Regions from separate parts of the Clostridium sp. 'deep sea' genome, predicted to be linked through region 2. Evidence: a T-box and tRNA genes for the amino acid it is inferred to sense, from the RefSeq annotation. Region 2 holds a T-box; the other holds one or more tRNA genes.
The links. A T-box is a leader RNA that pairs with one kind of tRNA and senses whether it is charged. The one in region 2 lies ahead of IMX26_RS00905 (valine--tRNA ligase), so its partner is inferred to be a tRNA-Val.
Positions count from the first base shown of each region.

Region 1: it has a tRNA-Val gene. The T-box ahead of IMX26_RS00905 (valine--tRNA ligase) is inferred to sense a tRNA for this amino acid. The anticodon was not compared.

Region 1 is NZ_CP063353.1:400,515-407,147, forward strand. Features, by position in the region: gene IMX26_RS01880 (glutamine synthetase III) at 1-1,848, shown strand, start outside; gene murD (UDP-N-acetylmuramoyl-L-alanine--D-glutamate ligase) at 2,084-3,484, shown strand; tRNA gene IMX26_RS01890 (tRNA-Val) at 3,588-3,663, shown strand; tRNA gene IMX26_RS01895 (tRNA-Asp) at 3,670-3,747, shown strand; tRNA gene IMX26_RS01900 (tRNA-Phe) at 3,771-3,846, shown strand; tRNA gene IMX26_RS01905 (tRNA-Gly) at 3,856-3,930, shown strand; tRNA gene IMX26_RS01910 (tRNA-Cys) at 3,937-4,010, shown strand; tRNA gene IMX26_RS01915 (tRNA-Leu) at 4,024-4,112, shown strand; tRNA gene IMX26_RS01920 (tRNA-Val) at 4,123-4,198, shown strand; tRNA gene IMX26_RS01925 (tRNA-Leu) at 4,279-4,367, shown strand; tRNA gene IMX26_RS01930 (tRNA-Phe) at 4,393-4,468, shown strand; tRNA gene IMX26_RS01935 (tRNA-Gly) at 4,477-4,551, shown strand; tRNA gene IMX26_RS01940 (tRNA-Leu) at 4,561-4,649, shown strand; gene IMX26_RS01945 (putative sporulation protein YtxC) at 5,091-5,963, shown strand; gene IMX26_RS01950 (EamA family transporter) at 6,038-6,633, shown strand, end outside.
Region 2 is NZ_CP063353.1:178,675-192,996, reverse strand. Features, by position in the region: gene IMX26_RS00940 (ABC transporter ATP-binding protein) at 1-644, opposite strand, end outside; gene IMX26_RS00935 (HAMP domain-containing sensor histidine kinase) at 821-1,894, opposite strand; gene IMX26_RS00930 (response regulator transcription factor) at 1,920-2,591, opposite strand; gene IMX26_RS00925 (glycoside hydrolase family 18 protein) at 3,342-4,625, opposite strand; gene IMX26_RS00920 (ABC transporter ATP-binding protein) at 4,940-5,935, opposite strand; gene IMX26_RS00915 (iron ABC transporter permease) at 5,910-7,649, opposite strand; gene IMX26_RS00910 (extracellular solute-binding protein) at 7,606-8,625, opposite strand; T-box leader at 8,870-9,083, shown strand; gene IMX26_RS00905 (valine--tRNA ligase) at 9,127-11,526, shown strand; gene IMX26_RS00900 (hypothetical protein) at 11,614-11,835, opposite strand; gene IMX26_RS00895 (ABC transporter permease subunit) at 11,854-13,089, opposite strand; gene IMX26_RS00890 (ABC transporter ATP-binding protein) at 13,089-13,865, opposite strand; gene IMX26_RS00885 (cellulose biosynthesis cyclic di-GMP-binding regulatory protein BcsB) at 14,132-14,322, opposite strand, start outside.

The sequences.
Region 1 (6,633 bases), 220 kb from region 2:
GAAGCCTTTTTAACACCTACCCAAGACGGAATATTAGCACAATTTTCAGGAAAAGAATTAATTAAAGGTGAGCCAGATGCTTCTTCATTTCCTAATGGTGGAATAAGGTCAACATTTGAGGCAAGGGGTTACACAGCGTGGGATTGTACATCTCCTGCATTTGTAAAAGAAGGAATACTTTGTATACCTACAGCTTTTTGCTCATACTATGGTCATGCCTTAGATAAAAAAACACCATTACTGAAGTCGATGGAGTCGTTATCTACAGAGGCAGTAAGAATAGTTAAGCTATTTGGTAATGATAGTGCGAAAAAAGTTATTCCAACAGTAGGGGCAGAGCAAGAGTATTTTTTAGTAGATAAAAAACATTATAATGAAAGACCAGATTTAATTTACACAGGCAGAACATTGTTTGGTGCTATGCCACCTAAAGGTCAAGAGTTAGATGATCACTATTTTGCTACAATAAAAGAGCGAATTCATAACTTTATGTTTGAACTAGATCAAGAGCTATGGAAGCTAGGTGTTGCAGTTAAAACAGAGCATAATGAAGTTGCTTTAGGTCAATTTGAACTAGCTCCTTTATTTAGTACAACTAATGTTGCAACAGATCAAAACCAGTTAGTAATGGATGTATTAGACCGTGTTGCTAATAGACATGATTTAGTATGTTTATTACATGAAAAACCTTTTGCTCGAATGAATGGATCTGGTAAACATGTGAACTGGTCTTTAAGTTGTGATGGAGATAATATTCTAGAGCCAGGAGATAATCCACAAAATAACTTAAGATTCTTATTATTTTTAAGTGCTATAATTAAAGCAGTTGACAAATACCCTGAACTGTTGAGATTTGCTGCTTCTACACCAGGCAATGATTATCGCTTAGGTGCTGCAGAGGCTCCCCCTGCAGTTATATCAATATTTTTAGGACAACATCTAACAGATATATTAGCTAAGTTTGCTTCTGGTGTTGATGTTGACAATACTGAGAAGAATGTACTAAAGTTAGGTGTAACAACAATTCCAGAGTTTGAACACGATACAACAGATAGAAATAGAACCTCACCATTTGCTTTTACAGCCAATAGATTTGAGTTTAGAATGGTTGCATCATCTATGTCTATTGCTGGACCATGTACGGTTCTTAATACAATTGTTTCTGGAATACTTGCTGATTTTGCAGATAGACTCGAGAACTGCCACAATTTAGAGGCAGAAGTAATAAAAATAATTGGTGAAGTTTACAACGAACATGGCAGAGTAATATTCAATGGTGATGGTTACTCTGAAGATTGGAAACTTGAGGCAGAGAGAAGAGGTTTGCCTTGTATCAATTCATTTATAGAATCAGTTCCACATTTAATTGCAGAAAAATCGTTGCAGTTATTTGAAAAAATGAATGTGTTGTCGGCTGATGAACTTGAGTCTCGGTACGAGATACATGTTGAGAATTATATTAAAAAAACCAGAATAGAAGCCCTAACTATGTGTGATTTAACAACACGTTATATCATACCTGCTATTGATGAGTATCTTTTTCAATTAGGAGCAGTGTACCAAAAACTTAGTGATGTGGGAACTCAAAGTTATTTAACTATTCAAAAAAATAAGATAGAGATAATTTGCAAATACTACAGCAAGCTCACAGAAAATTGTGATAGAATTAGTAGCCTATTAAGTGAGTCTACATGTAAAAATGATTATTATGCTGAGGGAGAGTTTTTGCGTTACTCGGTAGTACCAGAAATGGAAAAACTACGTGAAATTGTTGATACACTAGAAAAAATGGTGGACAAAAAAGTATGGCCATGGCCAGGTTACGATGATATTTTATTTGCGTTATAGATATTTATAAACATAGAAGTGAAAGCGAACCCTCGAGGTTCGCTTTTTTTGATGTTTAAATAACTGAGAGGTTGTTTGATATGTTAGCCTGATTGGTAGGGGGAAACCTTGTGTTCGTTCTATCTTGTATTGGTCTGAGTTTGACCTCTGTTACAATCTCATTTAGTTTGTTATAATTATAATTGTTCATTAATAAATAATAAAATACATCCGTATCTATAGAAGGGGTGGCTAAATGTTAACCAGAGATATGCTAACAGGCTCTGAGGCTTTAAAAAACTATTCTGTAGCTGTAGTTGGTCTTGGAGTGAGTAATATACCTGTAATTAGGTTTTTAAATAACTATGGAGCAAAAATAACAGCTTGTGACCGTAAGGAAAGAGAGCAACTAAGTTCTAGTATTATTCAGCTAGAAAAACAAGGTGTGGAGGTAATAAGTGGCTCTAACTACCTAGATGTTTTGTATGATAGAAGATTTGATTTAATAGTGAGATCACCTGGTATAAGGCCAGATATAAAACAGTTTGTTTATGCTGTAAGTAATGGTGCCACGCTTACAAGTGAAATAGAGCTAGTATTTGAATTGTGTAAAGCTCCAATTATAGGGGTAACCGGTAGCGATGGCAAAACAACCTCTACAACATTAGTAGCTCTTATGTTAGAACATAGTGGTTATAGTGTTCATTTAGGCGGAAATATAGGTACACCCCTAATTGAGGAGGTTTTAGATTATCAAGAAAATGATAGAGTAGTATTAGAGTTGAGTAGTTTTCAATTAATGACAATGAAAAAAAGTCCACAATATGCTTTAATTACAAATCTAAGTCCAAATCACTTAGATTACCATAAATCTTATCAAGAATATGTTGATGCTAAAAGTAATATATATTTATGGCAAAAGAATAATCATGCTTTGGTTTTGAATCTTGACAATGCAGAGACTTCTTTAATAGCAAAATTGGTTTCGCAAAGAGTAAAAATGTTTAGTAGACATAAAACTGTAAGTGAGGGTGCCTGTTTAATTGAGAGTGAACTAACGTTAATTGAGAACAGCTGTAAATACCCTATTTGTAAACAAAATGAAGTTAAACTTGTGGGTTTACATAATATTGAAAACATACTAGGGGCTGCAAGTTTGGCATTTTCAGCTGGTGCAACGTTAGAGTCAATACGAAAAGTAGCCATAAGCTTTACTGGTGTAGAGCATCGTATTGAGTATGTTAAGGAACTAAATGGTATAACCTTTTATAATGATAGCATTGCAAGTTCACCTACTCGAGCTATAGCTGGTCTAAATTCATTTACTGATAATATTGTTTTAATAGCAGGTGGTTCCGATAAATATGTTCCTTTTGATAACTTTGGAGAGGTAGTTGCTAATCGAGTAAAATCTTTGGTTCTATTGGGTAAAACTACAGACAAAATTTATACATCTACGGTAAATGCATTAAAGAAACAGAGTAAAGAAATGACTATTAAAAAAACACAATCATTAGAAGAGGCAGTTAAAACCGCCTATAATTTAGCTGAGAGTGGTGATGTTGTATTATTATCACCAGCGTGTGCATCTTTTGATATGTTTAAAAACTTTGTTGAAAGAGGCAATCTATTTAAACAATACGTACAATCATTATAGGTACAATAACTAGCATAATGTGTAAAAAAAATATAAAAAATTTGGGAACATGTGTTGACATTTTAAATATATTTAGCTATAATTAATCTCGCCGCTGTGGCAAGGGCGAATAGCTCAGTTGGGAGAGCACCTGCCTTACAAGCAGGGGGTCACAGGTTCGAGCCCTGTTTCGCCCACCAAATAGTGGAGTCGTGGTCTAGACGGTTTAGGATGCCGGCCTGTCACGCCGGAGGTCGCGGGTTCGAGTCCCGTCGGCTCCGCCAAATAACTTTGTCACACATAATAAGGCGCGGTAGCTCAGTTGGTAGAGCGGGGGACTGAAAATCCCTGTGTCGGCGGTTCGATTCCGCCCTGCGCCACCAAGTAAATATGCGGAAGTAGCTCAGTGGTAGAGCATCGCCTTGCCAAGGCGAGGGTCGCGAGTTCGAATCTCGTCTTCCGCTCCATTTTACGGCGGCATGGCCAAGTGGTAAGGCAGAGGACTGCAAATCCTTTATCCCCAGTTCGAATCTGGGTGCCGCCTCCATAAAAGTAAATAAGCCTGGGTGGCGAAATTGGCAGACGCAAGGGACTTAAAATCCCTCGGTGAGTGATCACCGTGTCGGTTCGAGTCCGACCCCAGGCACCAACTTTTTTAGGAGGACGTAGCTCAGCTGGGAGAGCGCTACCCTGACACGGTAGAGGTCACGTGTTCAAGTCACGTCGTTCTCACCATAAAGTAGGCAAATCTATATACATAGATTTTTTTTTTGGCATTAAATCAGTAAAAAGAATAATATTGTACTAAAAAATAAGCCTGGGTGGCGAAATTGGCAGACGCAAGGGACTTAAAATCCCTCGGTGAGTGATTACCGTGTCGGTTCGAGTCCGACCCCAGGCACCAAAATAAAAATAGTATTAATATACATGGCGCGGTAGCTCAGTTGGTAGAGCGGGGGACTGAAAATCCCTGTGTCGGCGGTTCGATTCCGCCCTGCGCCACCAAGTAATATGCGGAAGTAGCTCAGTGGTAGAGCATCGCCTTGCCAAGGCGAGGGTCGCGAGTTCGAATCTCGTCTTCCGCTCCATTTTAATAAGCCTGGGTGGCGAAATTGGCAGACGCAAGGGACTTAAAATCCCTCGGTAAGTGATTACCGTGTCGGTTCGAGTCCGACCCCAGGCACCAAAAAACTACGTATGAAAATGTGTAGTTTTTTTTAATAAAAAATTTCCATTTTTAAAAAGTAGCTAGCTATGTACACTTTATGAGTTAATTAACATTATAATAAGTATAGATATTCGTATTCGAGACTTAATTACAGAACATGAATATTTATATTGTTCTAAATTTCTTACTAACTAGTTTAAAATATGAACAAAAATTTTAAAAAAAATTAAAGTAAAAAAATGATATATAATGAATATGTTAGCATGAAAATAAGGAATTAATTTTGATTTTTTTTCCTATTATATGCACGTTTTGCCTACTTTTTTTTTATTTTATAATAGAGGGATTTTAAATATTGCATTATATTACTATAACGCCTTATTTTTTATAAGCGTTTTAAGAATATTGTATTTAATCGTCTGGCAATAATACATGTACGTGTAGAAAGGAGTGGGCAGCGTGGATATTGCATATATTGGAACAAGTGCCCCAATTGGTGCTATATGGAAAAGCTTATCGGGAAAGTTACAAAACTACTCTAAAACTAATTACCCTTTAAAAATGGAACAGATGCCGTTACGTGACTTAGAAATGATAAGGTTTAGCTTAGATGATGTCGCTGCCAATTCAGAAGTTCAACAAATAGCTCGTCAATTTATTGCTAGTGCTTTAGCTGATATTATAATTGAACATTTAGAGCCAAGAATTATTTGGCATATAATCAATCAAGATTATGTTCAATATACATCATCTGATAGGGCTAAAATATTTATACTTACACAAAAAAAATTACATAAAAGCTTATCTTCATCAGTAAACGAAAAAGATAATATGCTGAGACGTAATCGAGTTTTATACGCTTTGCTCGAGTATTTTGCAGATAATGATACTCTAATACTAGAGGGCTTTATAAACTTTAGACTAAGACCATATCTTGAACAACTACGTAAATATACAGATAATGCTTTACAAGAGCTTTTACTTAGTAGAGAAAAAGAGGAGTTTACTAAACTTCTTCAATATTTCTACCAACTACAAAGCAATAAAGTGCCGTGTATACACGTAGTATTCCAAAAGGATGGTCAGTTTAAACTTTATGATAAAGATGAAAACTCATTACAAAAATTATGGGATGCAAAAACGCAAAAGCTGAAAAGTGTTGGAATCTCAATGGACGATATGTTATTAAGTGTTTTAATAAAAATGGCACCAAGTAAACTAGTTATTCATAATAAAGGAAATGTAAGTAAAGACTTACTTGAGCTATTAAATAGAATATTTAAAGACAGAATAGTCATATGTAATTCATGTAAATTATGTACTCAAAATTAAAGATCGCTTTTACCAAAAAAGTGTGTTAAAGTATCTATGGAATTTTAACATCATGTAAGAGCGAGGAAAAAAAAGTGACAAAAGACAAAAAAGGATTTCTGGTAATTGCTGTTTCATCTATTGGATTTGGGACCTTAGGAATCTGGAGTAAATTGGGTTATGATGCTGGTTTATCACCGCTTGAGTTATTAACTATGAGATTTACTTTTGCAGCTGTTTTATTGTGGATATATGCTTTAATTAAGCATAGAAATGAAGTAAATATTGGTTTTGTTAATATGGCTAAATTGTTTGTACAAGGTGGAATAGCATATGCTTCTACTTCAATTGCATATTTTTATGCTTTAAAATATTTGCCAGTTTCATTAACAGCTATACTATTTTACTTACATCCTATATACACTTTTTTTATTACAATCGTTATGTTTAAAGAAAAAATATCTTTAAAACGATGGGGAGCATTATTACTTACTTTTGTAGGTATACTATTATTAGTTGGAATTAGCAGTGGCCACTTTGATTATAAAATGATTGGTGTCTACTTAATTATTGTAAGCGGTCTATGTTACTCAATATTTGCAATTACAAATCAAGCCTTTAAAGCGGATTGTGATGGATATATATCAACAGTATATTCAGTAAGCTTTTGTGCTTTAACGTTAAATATTAT
Region 2 (14,322 bases):
TGTACAGTGATAACTCTCTTTGCTTGCATAGCAATCTCCATATCATGGGTTATGATAATGAGGGTTTGTTTATACTTGGCATTTAAGTATTTTAGGTGTTCGATTATTTCTTGAGAGTTTTTACTGTCTAAATTGCCTGTTGGTTCATCTGCTAAAATAATTGCTGGATCATAGATTAATGATCTGCCAATTGACACACGCTGTTGCTGACCACCCGAAAGTTGATTAGGTAAGTGGTTTTTACGTTCTGTTAAACCCAATATATCTAGTAAATTAATTAAACGTTTTTGGTCAACCTTTCTGCCATCTAATAAAACTGGCATAGTAATATTTTCTTCTACATTTAAGATAGGTATTAAATTATAAAATTGATAAATTAAACCAACCTGTCTTCTTCTAAATATTGCTAACTTACTCTCCGGTAAAGAGTAAATATCGGTACCATCTATAATAACCTTGCCTGAAGTTGGAATATCTACCCCTCCTAACATATGCATTAGGGTAGATTTGCCAGATCCTGACATACCTGTTATAGCAATAAACTCACCTTTATTGACAGAAAAGCTAACATCGTTTACAGCCTTAACTTGGGTATGACCTTTACCGTAATATTTACACAAATTTTCTACACGTAATATCTCCATGACTAAACCTCAATCTTTCTCATTATTAACTACTTTATATTTCAATTTAAGTCTTGCAATCTCTTAACAGTTATTATTGTAGTTAAATTTTATGAATAGCTAGTGACTCTTAAGTGACAAATTTGTCATTTAAGTCTTGCAAAAAAAAAGAACCTACATAAAGGTGTAAAAAACCTTTAGTAGGTTACATAAAATCTTATTTCAAACTTTGTTCCTTTACCTACTGTACTGGTTGCTGTTATATACCCACTCTGCTTTTCAATAATTGATTTAGTCATTGCTAAGCCTATACCCACACTATCGGGACTAGAGTTTTTTCCTTTATAAAACCGCTGAAAAATATTACTTAAATCTTCGTTATCAATTCCACAGCCATTGTCCTCTATAAAAATTTGCACATACAAAGGTGTGTTTATGAATTTAATTGTAATTTTACCTTTATTTGGGGTGTGTTCTATACAGTTCTTTAAAATATTTGTTAAGGCTTCTACACTCCAGTTTAAATCACCTTTATAGTTTATGGTGTTATCACCATTTACTGTTATAGTTTGTTGTTTTAACTCAATAATAATACGCAAAGGCTCTAATGCTTTCTGTACTAAAGTAGCTACATTAACATTTTTTTTATCTAGTTCAACAGTATTAGAGTCTAACTTTGCTATTTTTAGTAAGGCTGAGGTAATCCACGTTAGTCTTATTACTTGCTTTTGCATGTTTAATAAAAACTCTTGTTCTTTTTCTTTAGGTATGTCCTGCTTTAATAAGTCAACCATCATACCCATTGAATTTAAGGGTGTTTTTAACTGGTGTGATATCTCGGCTAAGGATTGCGCCAAATATTCTTTTTCTTTTTTTTCGTTTTCTTTATTTTCAATTAACATGCCCGATAATTTGAGGATGTCATTTTTTAAGATACTAACATAACCCTCTTCGTTATCTCGTATATCATAATCTAAATTATTATTTATTATTTCTCTAGTATAATCAGAAAGAATACTAATCTCTTGATATATTTCTTTATACGACTTAAAAACGTAATAGGTAATAAAGCAAAAGCAAGCTATTGCTAATACTATTGTTAGCTCAAAGCTGTATTCCCAACCAGCTAAATTTATTACAATTATCATGCTGATAAAAATACTAGCAATGATTATTACCCTTAATAAAGCTCTCATTAGCTTGGGGTTATTTAAAAACTCAATATTGTTTAGTATCTTAGAAACTAATTTTTGTTCTTTTTTGTTGTTCATTTATGCTTGTCCTTCAACCTTTACCTTAGTTAACTCTGTAGCCCATACCCCTTACAGTTTTAATTATTTGTGGATTATGGGGATTATCTTCTATTTTTTCTCTTAATCTCTTGATATATACTGTTAGCGTATTGTCGTTAACATAGTTTCCTGCTACATCCCAGATAGATGCCAACAGATTTTCTCTGGTAAATATCTTATTTTTGTTGGAGAACATTGTTAATAATAGCCTATACTCTAGAGCAGTTAAAAAAATCTCCGTAGCTCCTTTAAATACTCGTCCCTCATCTGCTCTAATTACAACATCATTAATTTTGATATTATTTTCTATACCTCGCTGAGATCTTCGTAATATGGCCTTTATTCTTGATAAAAGCTCTCTTAATCTAAAGGGTTTAGTAATATAATCATCAGCACCTAAATCTAACCCCATAACTACATTTGTTTCTTCATCAACAGCAGTTAAAAAGATAACAGGAGTATCGCTGTTTTCTCGTACTTTTTTACATACTTCATAACCTGAGCCATCTGGCAAATTCAAGTCTAATAGTATTAAGCTAAATCTGTTATTATTTATTTCTTTAAAAGCTGATCTACAATTAGTTGCAGTGACAACACTATAACCTTCACTCTGTAAGGAGTATTCTATTCCCATGGCAGTTGTTCTATCATCTTCAACAATTAATATTTTGCTCATATTAGTCACCACACATTAAACATATATTAAGATAAAGATACCATAAAACTAGTTATAATGGAAACAGGTCAACATCGAAAACAAATAAAGGCACTTATAAAGTGCCCCTAAAACTTATACCAAAATGATTTGATTAATCTTTGAAAAATAGAGAATATAAAAATACTACATTAAAATCTGTTTACAAAAAGGGGCTGTCGCATTAGCAGAAATAAAAAGAAGCCAATGTAGCAGCCTATTGACAATAAAAAATGACTGTGTTTTCTTATAAATTTAAATAACTTATAGATACAAATTTTAAGAGTCCAAAAATTTATCTTAAACTTTAAGCGATAAACTAGCAAAGTAATTTACTAATTTTAATTGCTTTATCAAAACATTTGTAGATGATTAATGACTTTAATGAAATACAGTTAAATAATCCTTACAACTAAGTTTTTTTTAGTTAATTACTATGTAAAGTCTCATTCTTTAAACCACCAATTATGTTAAATTCTAATATCTCTTTGTGCCCTTTGTGCACTTAGTGTTTAGAATATTTTAACTAAATGGAGAGTAAAATTTATGGAACAACAATATGTAAGGCTTTAAAATCAAGCTTAAGGTAAATATTTAATGTTTTAGAAACCATCAAGTGCACTAAGTGAAATGAAGGTGTGGCAGGTTTATGATAATCCTTACGCCTCAGCACCTTCATCTGTAGTTCTTTTATATATTTATATTAGTTTTGATTAGGTCTTCTTTTTGTTACTATACTTTCTTTTTAACATTAAAATTATCCTCTATTAATAGCCAATTTTGAGGAAAATCATATCCTAATACCCAGTAAAAGAATCCCCTAATACCTAACTCTTTTACTAAGTTGAACTTAGCCTGAATACTACGGGCATCTTCAAACCAAACTATATGTTTTTTACCATTTTCATCATAATAGTTAAAGTAAGGGGCCTGGGAAGTTCTGTCATATTCTATTCTGGCATTGTATTTAGCTGCTGTTTCAATTGCCTGTTGTGGGCTTAGTGATTTAGCCCATTGACCACCTTTTACATAGGGCAGTGTCCAATCGTAACCATATAATGGTATACCCATCATTATCTTTTCTTTTGGTACAACAGATATGGCATAGTCCATAACCTTTTTAACTTCAGTTATAGGCGAGACTGCTAAAGGAGGGCCTCCCGACCAGCCCCATTCATAGGTCATAAAGAAGATAAAATCTACTATTTCTCCTTGGGCTTGATAATCATGTCCTTCATACAGGGTACCTTTTTGATCCCCTGTTATTTTAGGAGCTAAAGCTGTAGATAAGTAGTAGTTCTTTTCTTTTAACTTAGCAGATGCTTTTTTTAAAAATTCATTGTACTTTTCTCTATTTTCAGCTCCAAGATACTCTAAGTCAAAATCTAAGCCTAAGTAGCCTTTTTCTTCCATAATTTTTATTGCTAAATCAAGTATGGCATTTTGCATATTTTCATCATTAAAAAACTTGGTAGCCAGCTCATTACTAAAGGTACCTTCTTCAAAATTTGTAATGACCATTAAAGGAACAACATTTTTACTATACGCAGCGTTTATAGCTGGCTCGTCATTTACTGCAGTTAAGGTTCCATCTCTATTAATTGCATAGCTAAAAACTGTTAAATAAGTTAAATGATCTCCAACCTTAATAACCTCATTGGCTGTATTCTCAGCTGTAAATTTTGGGTCTATGTAGGCACTAACTTCTTTATCTATTTTTGGCTTGGGTGGTATATATAGGCGTAACCCTACAGGCAACTTTCTGGGTCTTTTTATACCATTGATCTCTGCAATTTCTTTTACTGGTATGCCAACTTTTCTACTTATTTTATAAAGGCTATCTCCCGGTTTAACCCAGTAATATGATCCCCAAATGGGTACAACAAGTGCTTGACCAACTACTAAAGTATCGGGGTTTGCTATTTCGTTAGCTGTTATCAATTTATTTAAATTAACACTATATGCCCTAGCTATGTTAAATAACGTATCTCCGGGCCTAACTACATGTATTTGCATGTTCTACTCCTTTTTGAATATTAATATAGCATATTCAAAATAACATTATTATGTGATTACACATAACTAATGTTAATAAAGGTTTATAGCATTATTTTAATATGTTAAAGACACTGCTAAGGAAGAGATTTAATTGACTTGAGAAGTTTTCAATTCAATATTCTGACCTTTAATCTTTTTAGAACATAAAAACATAACCTGTGATAGGGCATTATTACAGGTTAGTGCTTAATATTCTTTAAAACTGAGTCTCTGGTAGAAGCAAAACTAAGTTTAATTTTTAAACTTTTCTAGATTAGCTACTTTAAATATTTTTAGTTAAGATAATTATACCTATTGATTTTTAGCTTTATTTTGTCTCCAACCTGATAATTATATTGACTATTGCCATAGGTTAATAATTTAGTATTATTTACATCAACCAAGTATTTAACTCTATCTAAACTATAAATTGTTTTTGTAATACGACCACTCAAATTGCCGTTTTCTTTAATTAGTATGTCTTCTGGCCTAATGCTTATAGCTGGTGTTTCACAGTGGTAATCTATACTTAAGGATTCATAGTCATTCTTATAAACAATATTGTTTTTGCCTATAAATTTAGCCACAAATAGGCTATTAGGTTTATTATAAAGAGATTTTGGGCTATCAATTTGTTTTATTTCTCCCTGGTTCATTACTGCAATTTTATCTGCTATTTCAAATGCTTCATTTTGATCATGGGTTACATATATCATACTAATTGCTAAGCTCTGCTGAACCATTTTAAGTTCTTTTAGTAACTCAATCTTTAAATTAGCATCTATATTAGCTAAAGGTTCATCTAATAATAATAATTGAGGATTAACTACTAAGGACCTGCCTAAAGCAACTCGTTGTTTTTCTCCCCCACTTAACTGATGGGGATATTTATTTTTATGTTTATTTAGGTTTAGTAAACTAAGAATATTATTTGTTTTTGTTAGGGTTTCAGTCTTTTTATAGCCATTTGCTCGCAACGGAAAAGCAATATTATTAAAAACCGTCATATGAGGCCATAAAGCATAGTTTTGAAATACATAACCAATGTTTCTTTTTTCTACAGCCATATTCACTGCTAACTTACTTGAAAATACCGTAGTATCTCTAACTTTTATTTCACCACTATTTGGTCTAACTAAACCAACAATTGCAGATAATAAGGTGCTTTTACCACAACCACTTGGACCTACTACTGCCAAAATTTCTTTACGATCTAAACTAAGACTAAGGTTGTTTATTACCTCTGTTTTATCATATTTAACTTTAAGATTCTTTATTAATAACTCCATGTCTCTCACTTACCTTTGCATTAAGTTTTTGCACTATAAAACTAGTTATTATGCTTAACAAAATTGTTATAACAGCAACTGTTGAGGTCATTTCTAAGCCATATGAATTAGACTGAATATTAAACAACATTACCCCCAAAGTTTTGCTTGTTTTGGTATGCAATAATAACGATATGGGTATTTCTCTAAAGGATATTAATAAACAAGCTAAAAAACCAGCAATAAGGGTATTTTTAACCTGTGGCATGTATAAATACCAGTATCTTTTCCAAAATGTAATGCCTAATGTTCTGGCTGAATTTTCACAGTTATTGTCCATATTATTTACTATACCTTGGGTTTGTTTTAAGATAATTGGAATAAACAGTACAGTGTAAGTAATAATTATAATCCACTTAGTGCCATAGAACTTTATGGGGTATTTATTCCAGGCAAAAATAGCTGCTATAGCTAATATCATGTTAGGAATAGCTATGGGTAATTGAGCTAATGTTAAGCTCAGCTTTATGGCTTTGTTTTGATAGTTTTTATACATATATAGTATAAAACTAGTTAAAATTACAGCTAATAAGCTTGCAATCATTCCATAACTCAAGCTATTTAACAAAGCCTTACCTAAAGCTACTTCACCGCTAAATACCTTGAGATAGTTATTAAATGTAAAGTTTTTTAGTACTAAATCAACACCCCATCTTTTTGTAAAAGATGAAACTAAAATAGTTACTAAAGGTATCACAATTGTTAAGCTAAAGTAGCTTGTAATTAATAAATGAATGGGTATTTTACGTTTACCCAAGCTAATAGTAGTTGGCTTAACATTTTCGGCATAATCATAAATATATTTTTTATTGTTAGCAATATGCTCCATTATGTGATAAATAGTTAAAGAAATAAACATTAATAACAAAGATAAAATGCAAACCAGCTGAAGATTTTGGTTATGTAATGCGCTAAAAATGCTTATTGTCATAACCTCTTTACCAGCAGGTAAAGCGAGCTGAGCCACTACCCCAAAATTTGCCATACTTCTACTAAAAACCAATAATCCTGTAGAGATTAGTGTTGGTAACATTAGTGGTAAAACTATAGTAAAAATTATTTTCACTTTAGATATTCCACTTACTTTGGCACTATTAATAAAGGTGTCTCCCATTCTTATTAAAGCATTTTTAATACCAAAATAAACTAAAGGAGCTAGATGTACAGCTAAAACAATTACAGAAGCAGTTAATGAATAAGTTTTTATACTCATAGAAAAATTAGGATTAAAGAGTTTTACAAGTCTTACTAAATACCCATTTTTACTTGTTAACTGAATCCAAGAAACACCAAGAATATATGATGGTATAGTAAAGGTCAAAAAAGCAAAAAAATCAACTAGTTTTTTGTATTTGTAGTCAGTTTTTACTACGATAAAGGCCAAACTACCACCAATAACCCAAGTCGTTATTAGCACTGAGCCAGCTAAAACTATTGTATTGGTAATTGATCTTAAAGCCCCCGCATCAAAGGCCTGTAAGATACTTTTAAGATTCAGTTTACCATTAATTAGTAAGGTTTTAATTACTAATACTAATAGAGGATACAAAACAAGGCTTATTAATAATATTAATATAAATAACAAGATTACGTTTTTCATTGAAAAACGTAATCTTGTATTATTCACTTTATTATTTGAAAATGTTTTGGTAGTCTTTTTTAAACTTGCTTTCATTCTCGGTAGCCTTCTCCCAGTCTATATTAAAGACTTTAGCATCTTCTGGTAGATACTTGTTTTCTATATCTGTTCTTACACTTACAAATCCAGCATTATAGGCTATAGTTTGTGCCTTTTTAGATAATATAAAGTTAACAAATTTCTGACACAACTCATCCTTTTCAGTACTTCTACTATCTTTTTTAACAATAGCCATTGGCCTATCAATAGCAATGATGCCCTCGCTTGGCCAAGCTATTTCTACCGGCATGGAAAATTCTTCTTTTTTTGCTTTTTTCTTTAACCTTATAACAGAATCGTGAGGGCCTATACCTAAATCATATTCTCCCTCCATAATTTTAGATGGGACTTGGCCATTTGATTTAGTTAACATAGCTCCATTTCTTTTTAAGTTTTCGAAGTAAGTCATGTCATTGCCCATAATTTGATAAAGAGAAGCAGCAATTCCTAAAGCAGTAGCAGACTGATTTGCATCTGCCATAACTAATGAGTTTTTATATTCTTCTTTTGCTAAATCTGCAAAACTAGTTACTAAGTCTTTGTCTTTAAGTTTGTTTTTATTATAAAGAATAGCTACATATCTTTCACTAGTTAAAACATAATTTTTCTCTACTATGTACTTATCTTGAATTTTGTCTTGTTCTTCAATGGCTATGGGATCAAATAAATCCTCATTATCTAAAAGATTATATACTGCTGGGTCAGATCCCCAAACAATATCTGCCTCTATTTTACCAGCCTCTTTTTCAGTAAAGATTTTACTTTTAACTTGCCCACAACTCATAATTAAAAAGTCGCAAACATCACCATATTCGTTTTCAAACTCTTGCTCAAGCTTGGTTAACATTTGCTCTGGACCAGATAAATAAACCAATATTTTTGAGTTATCTTGGTTAGCTACCTCGCTATTTTTACACCCCGAAAAAGAAAGTAAAACTGCTACTACCATAAACATACAAAATGCTTTTTTCATTATTTCTCCCCACCTATAATATAGATTGAATTTATTGATAATAATTATCAATATCGTTAATTAATTTTACACCACAAATACATTAAAATCAATAATTTTAGGAAAATATTTTACACATATGTTCAATTAATTTAAAAATAAATACTTATTTTAAATCCATAATAAGTTAGTAATAACAACAATATAGAAATAAAATTTGACATTTCTTAAAATACATATTATATTATTTAGCAAATCAATACTTTTATAGGTTATTAAAGAGAAGTAGTAATTATATCTTGGATTTTTAGAGAGGGATAGTTTGGTGCAATATCCTATGAAGAGATTAATGAAGTCGTCTCTTAGCTATGAGAAGAAGCCTTTTAGGTAGTAGAACTCATCGGATTTCTCCGTTATGGATAATTAAGTGCATTTAATTATGAATTAAGGTGGTACCGCGGAATATCTTCGTCCTTTTATAGGATTGAGGATTTTTTTATACTAAAAAAAGGAGTGGTAAAGATGTTAGAAAAGAAATATAAGCCAATGATTACTGAAGTAGCATTAAGAGAATTTTGGGAAAATGAAGACGTCTATAAGTTTAATATTAATGAGAATAACAAAGAAATTTACTCCATAGATACTCCTCCTCCAACAGTCAGCGGTAAACTACACATCGGTCATATCTTCTCTTATACACAAGCTGAAATGATTGCTAGGTACAAACGTATGAGAGGCTTTAATGTTTTTTACCCTTTTGGCTTTGATGACAATGGATTACCTACAGAACGTTTAGTTGAAAATGAACATAAAGTTAAGGCTAGTGAACTAAAACGCAGTGAATTTACTAAGCTATGTTTAAACACAGTAGATTATTATGAAAATGAGTTTAAAGAATTATGGCAGTCTTTAGGCTTTAGTTGTGATTGGAATTTATTGTACAGAACTATTTCACCAGAATGCCAACGTATCTCACAAAAATCATTTATTGATTTATACCATAAAAATAAGGCCTATATTGAGGAAAGTCCAGTTTTATATTGCACTAATTGTCAAACCTCTATTGCCCAAGCCGAACTTGAAACTCAAGAGTTAAGTTCAAGCTTTAATCATGTTAAGTTTATGGTAGAGAGCAAAGCAATAAGTATTGCTACTACTAGACCCGAGCTTTTAAACTCCTGTTTAGCAATATTGATTAATCCAAGTGATAATAAACACTCCTATCTTATAGGAAAAAAAGCACTTGTTCCGTTATATGGTTTTGAGGTTCCTATAATTGCTGATGAAGACGTGGATATCAACAAAGGCTCTGGCATGGTAATGTTTTGCACCTTTGGTGACACACAAGACCTTGAGTGGTTTAAAAAATACGATTTTAGCTATAAAAAAACCATAACTAAAAAAGGTTTTATTGCTGATAATGTTGCTTTTATTGGTGGTTTACATGTTAAAAAAGCCCGTAAAAAAATCATTGAGCTTTTAGAGGAACATGGTTTACTTATTAAAACAGAAAAAATTAAACATAATGTATCAGTACACGAGCGTTGTTCACATGAGATAGAGATTATTCCATCTGAGCAATGGTATATTGATATTATGAGCTCTAAAGACGAGTTTATTAAAATAGCAGATAAAATTAACTGGAACCCTAGCTATATGAAGGCTCGTTATTTATCATGGGTTAACAACCTAAAATGGAACTGGTGTATCTCACGTCAAAGATATTTTGGTGTTCCTTTTCCTGTTTGGTATTGTAAAAACTGCGGTAAAGTAAAGATCGCCAAAAATGAAGAGTTACCTGTAAATCCCCAAGAGACTAATCCTAGTGAGGCATGTGAGTGCGGCTCAACTAGCTTTATTCCAGAAACAGCGGTTTTGGATACTTGGGCCACCTCTTCGGTTACCCCACTCATTAATGCTAAATGGGGTGAGAAAAATAGCATAGTAAATAAACTATTGCCCATGTCTATGCGTACTCAAGCCCATGAAATTATAAGAACATGGGCCTTCTACACCATTGTAAAGAGCTATTATCATTTTGGAGTTATTCCGTGGAAAGATGTAATGATTTGTGGTTTTGTTTTAGCTCGTAAAGGTGAAAAAATAGGGAAATCTAAAAACAACTCTAGTTATAAACCCAAAACTCTAATAGCCACTCACTCTGCTGATTCAGTTAGATATTGGGCGGCATCTGCAAAATTAGGTACTGATACAACCTTTTCGGAGCAGGATTTAAAGCTTTCTAAGAGATTTATAACTAAGCTATGGAATGCAGCTAAGTTTAGTTTAATGCATTTAGGTGATTTTGAGGTTGGTAAAGATGTTCGGCTTTTAAAACAAGATCAATGGATTTTAGATAAACTGAATAAGACATTAAACACAGCTGCAGGTTATTTAGATAATTATGAAATAGGGTTAGCCAGAAATACTCTTGATGAGTTCTTTTGGAAGGATTATTGCGATAATTATTTAGAGTTAGTAAAAGACCGACTCTATAAACCCCAACTATATGGTGCAGAAAACAGAGAATCAGCTCAACAAGCTGTATATTTAACTTTATTGGCTATCTTAAAGTCTTACGCCATATTTACACCTTTTATTACTGAAAAGATATATAAGTCTTATTTTGAGCAATATGAGCAATGTAAGTCTATTCATTTATTACAGTGGAATTTTAGCAACAATGAGAATAATCAAAGTCTCTTATTCGGCGAATGTTTAAAGGAAGTTTTAACAGCAGTTCGTAAGTTTAAATCTGAGAATGTTTTATCCATGAAAGATAAAATAGATTGTCTTACTATAACTATACCTAGTGAAATTAAAGCATTATTTAGGGAGGTATTGCCAGATTTATATTCTACCACTCACGCTCAGCAGATTTATCTAAATGAAGGGACTAGGCTTATTATAGGTATAAAATAGCATATTATTTTTATAGCTGTTTTTATTGTAAAAAGAAAAGACCCCAGCAGTATCTTCTAAAAAAGAATATACTGCTGGGGTCATTTTTTAGTTATTGTTATTAGTTTTAATTTTAGGTTTAAAGATATTTCTTTTTACAGCACAAGGATTAACCTTAAATCTAGCCTTTATTATACCGACTATCTCTAGAGATATGCCTAACCCCATCAAGAATCCATAAATTGACTCAGGTAATGTAAAGAGTTGTTTACTTATTAAAGCAAGAGCAGTAATTAATAAACCTCCAGAAAGCAGCTTATTCATTTTCATTTATTTCACTCCCTATTATTAAACTCCAAACATTATCTTTTCACTATTAAACATCTTTCGTATAGCCCATACTAAAACAGCTGTAAATACAATATTAACTGCACATACTACTCCAAAAGCTAACCAAGTTAGTTCAAAACTCAATAATGATTTAATTGCTACTACACTTCCATAAATGGGTACTGCATACTGCGACATCACAGCTGTACCTGTACTAAACATATTCATAAACGATGCCACCATTACTAACATATATACAGGAACAATATAGGTACCAGCCTCTTTAACATTTTTAGATATAATAGAGGTTAGTGATATTAAACCCACAAATACACCCACCATAGTAAGCATTAGTAAAACTAACTGTAAATACTGAGAACCAGAAAAATTCAAGGCTGCTAAATTTATACCACCTTTAGCTCCACCAAACATTACTGATGAAAATGGCAAAGAAACCAGTACTCCAATAAATGATGATATTGCACTTAAAAAAGAAACTATGCTTAATCCTATTATTTTACCTAAAGCAATTGTTTCACGCTTTACAGGAGTAACCAACAATGTTGCCATTGTTCCTCGTTCTTTTTCTCCTGCAATGATATCCATGCCAATACCCATACCTCCAGCAAAAAGGAAAATAGTAATTAACATTGGCAATAAAGTACCTAAACCTTTACCTGTAGCTTTTTGCTCATCAACTATTACAGACTCTTCACGATTGCGATCTACATCAAAAGCATTAACATATTTCATATTACCTAACCGATCGCCAACAATTCTGTTTTCATAAGTACCAAACACAGAACCAAAGAGATTATAACGAGCAGTACGTGAATATTCTTCACTTGAATTGTAAAAGGTCTTAATTTCTGGAACCTGTTTTTCGACTTTATAGTTGCTAACATTTTGCTCAAAATTATCCTCAAAAACTACTAATAAATCCGCTACTCCATTTTGGATATTCTGCTTAATGCCCTCAAGAGAGTCATCTCCCGGAACTATTGTTAAGGTCATTTTATCACTAAACATATCTTCATTTAGTAAGCTAGTAAAACTAGCTGGTGCATTTTGAACATATACACTAGGTATGTGTTCTTCAATATCATTATTCATTTTGCCTATCATATTACCCATAATAGAGTAAATAAGAGCTATACTAATAGCAGGTAAAATAAAGGTAGTAAAAACTAATCTCCTATCATCAAAAACTCTTTTGAGTTCTTTTTTTATAACAATCCATAAATTACTTTTCATTATCTTACCCCCCTAACGCTCTCAGAATACAGCTTAAAAAACGCATCTTCCAAATCATCTGTATTTGTTTCTTTAAGTATTTCTTGTAACGTGCCAACAATACGAATATTACCACCTAATAAAATGGCAAATCTATCACATAGCTTAGAAGCAACATTCATGATATGGGTTGAAATAATTACTACCTTACCTTCAGCTTTGAGCTTTTGTAAATAATCTGTAACTGCTCTAGCTGTAATAATGTCTAGGCCATTAGTCGGCTCATCAAAAATAACTACATCAGGATCATGAACTAGACTAACTGCAATAGATAGCTTTTGTTTCATACCCGTAGAAAGCTTAGCGATTTTGGTATCACTAAAATCATTAATTCCAAAATGTTCAAATAACATTTTAGTTCTTGTCTCTATTTCCTCTTTACTTAAGCCATATAAACTACCAAAATACATCATTGTATACTCTGGAGTAAAGTTAACATCTAACTTTAGTTCATTGGTTAAAAAGGCTATTTTTCTTCTTACCTCTTGTGATTGATTTTTTACATCATAACCTTGAACTGTGATTTCTCCTGAGCTTGCTTTAATTAAGGTTGAAATACATCTTAAAGTTGTTGTTTTACCTGCTCCATTAGGACCTAACAAACCAAAAATCTCATTCTCTCGAGCCTCAAAACTAATGCCATTTACAGCAATTTTTTTGGGGTCTTTTGTCTTTAGCTTGGCCATTTGCTTTTTACTAAGCTTATAAACCTTGCTTAAATTATTGACTTTAATCATTTTACGCACTCCGTATATTTATTATTTTCTGTCATACTACAATATAAGTGGGTAGCATTCAAAAAACACGATATAGATTCAGCATCAAACTATATCGCACCACGCTATATCGCTTCCTGATATACATATTATAATAATTGAATAGTATTGTCAATAACTATATGCCCAAATGTTGAGGGTAATAAACATTTGCTAAAAGTCCCCTTGATATAATAAAACATCTAACTTTTGTAAACATAATAGCTGATTAAGAGATATTTGGTGAATTATTTATTTCTTTTTAAATATACAAAGGTAGCTATCGTTATAATCATAATACTTAGTGTAATTACAATAACCTTCATACTACTAAAGTTCAGCTTAAACTTAAATCCATTTTTATTTTCTGCTTTATAATCTTTGTATTCATTGGCTAAATACTGCTGTAGTTTTTTATTATATATAGCTGTTTTAATAA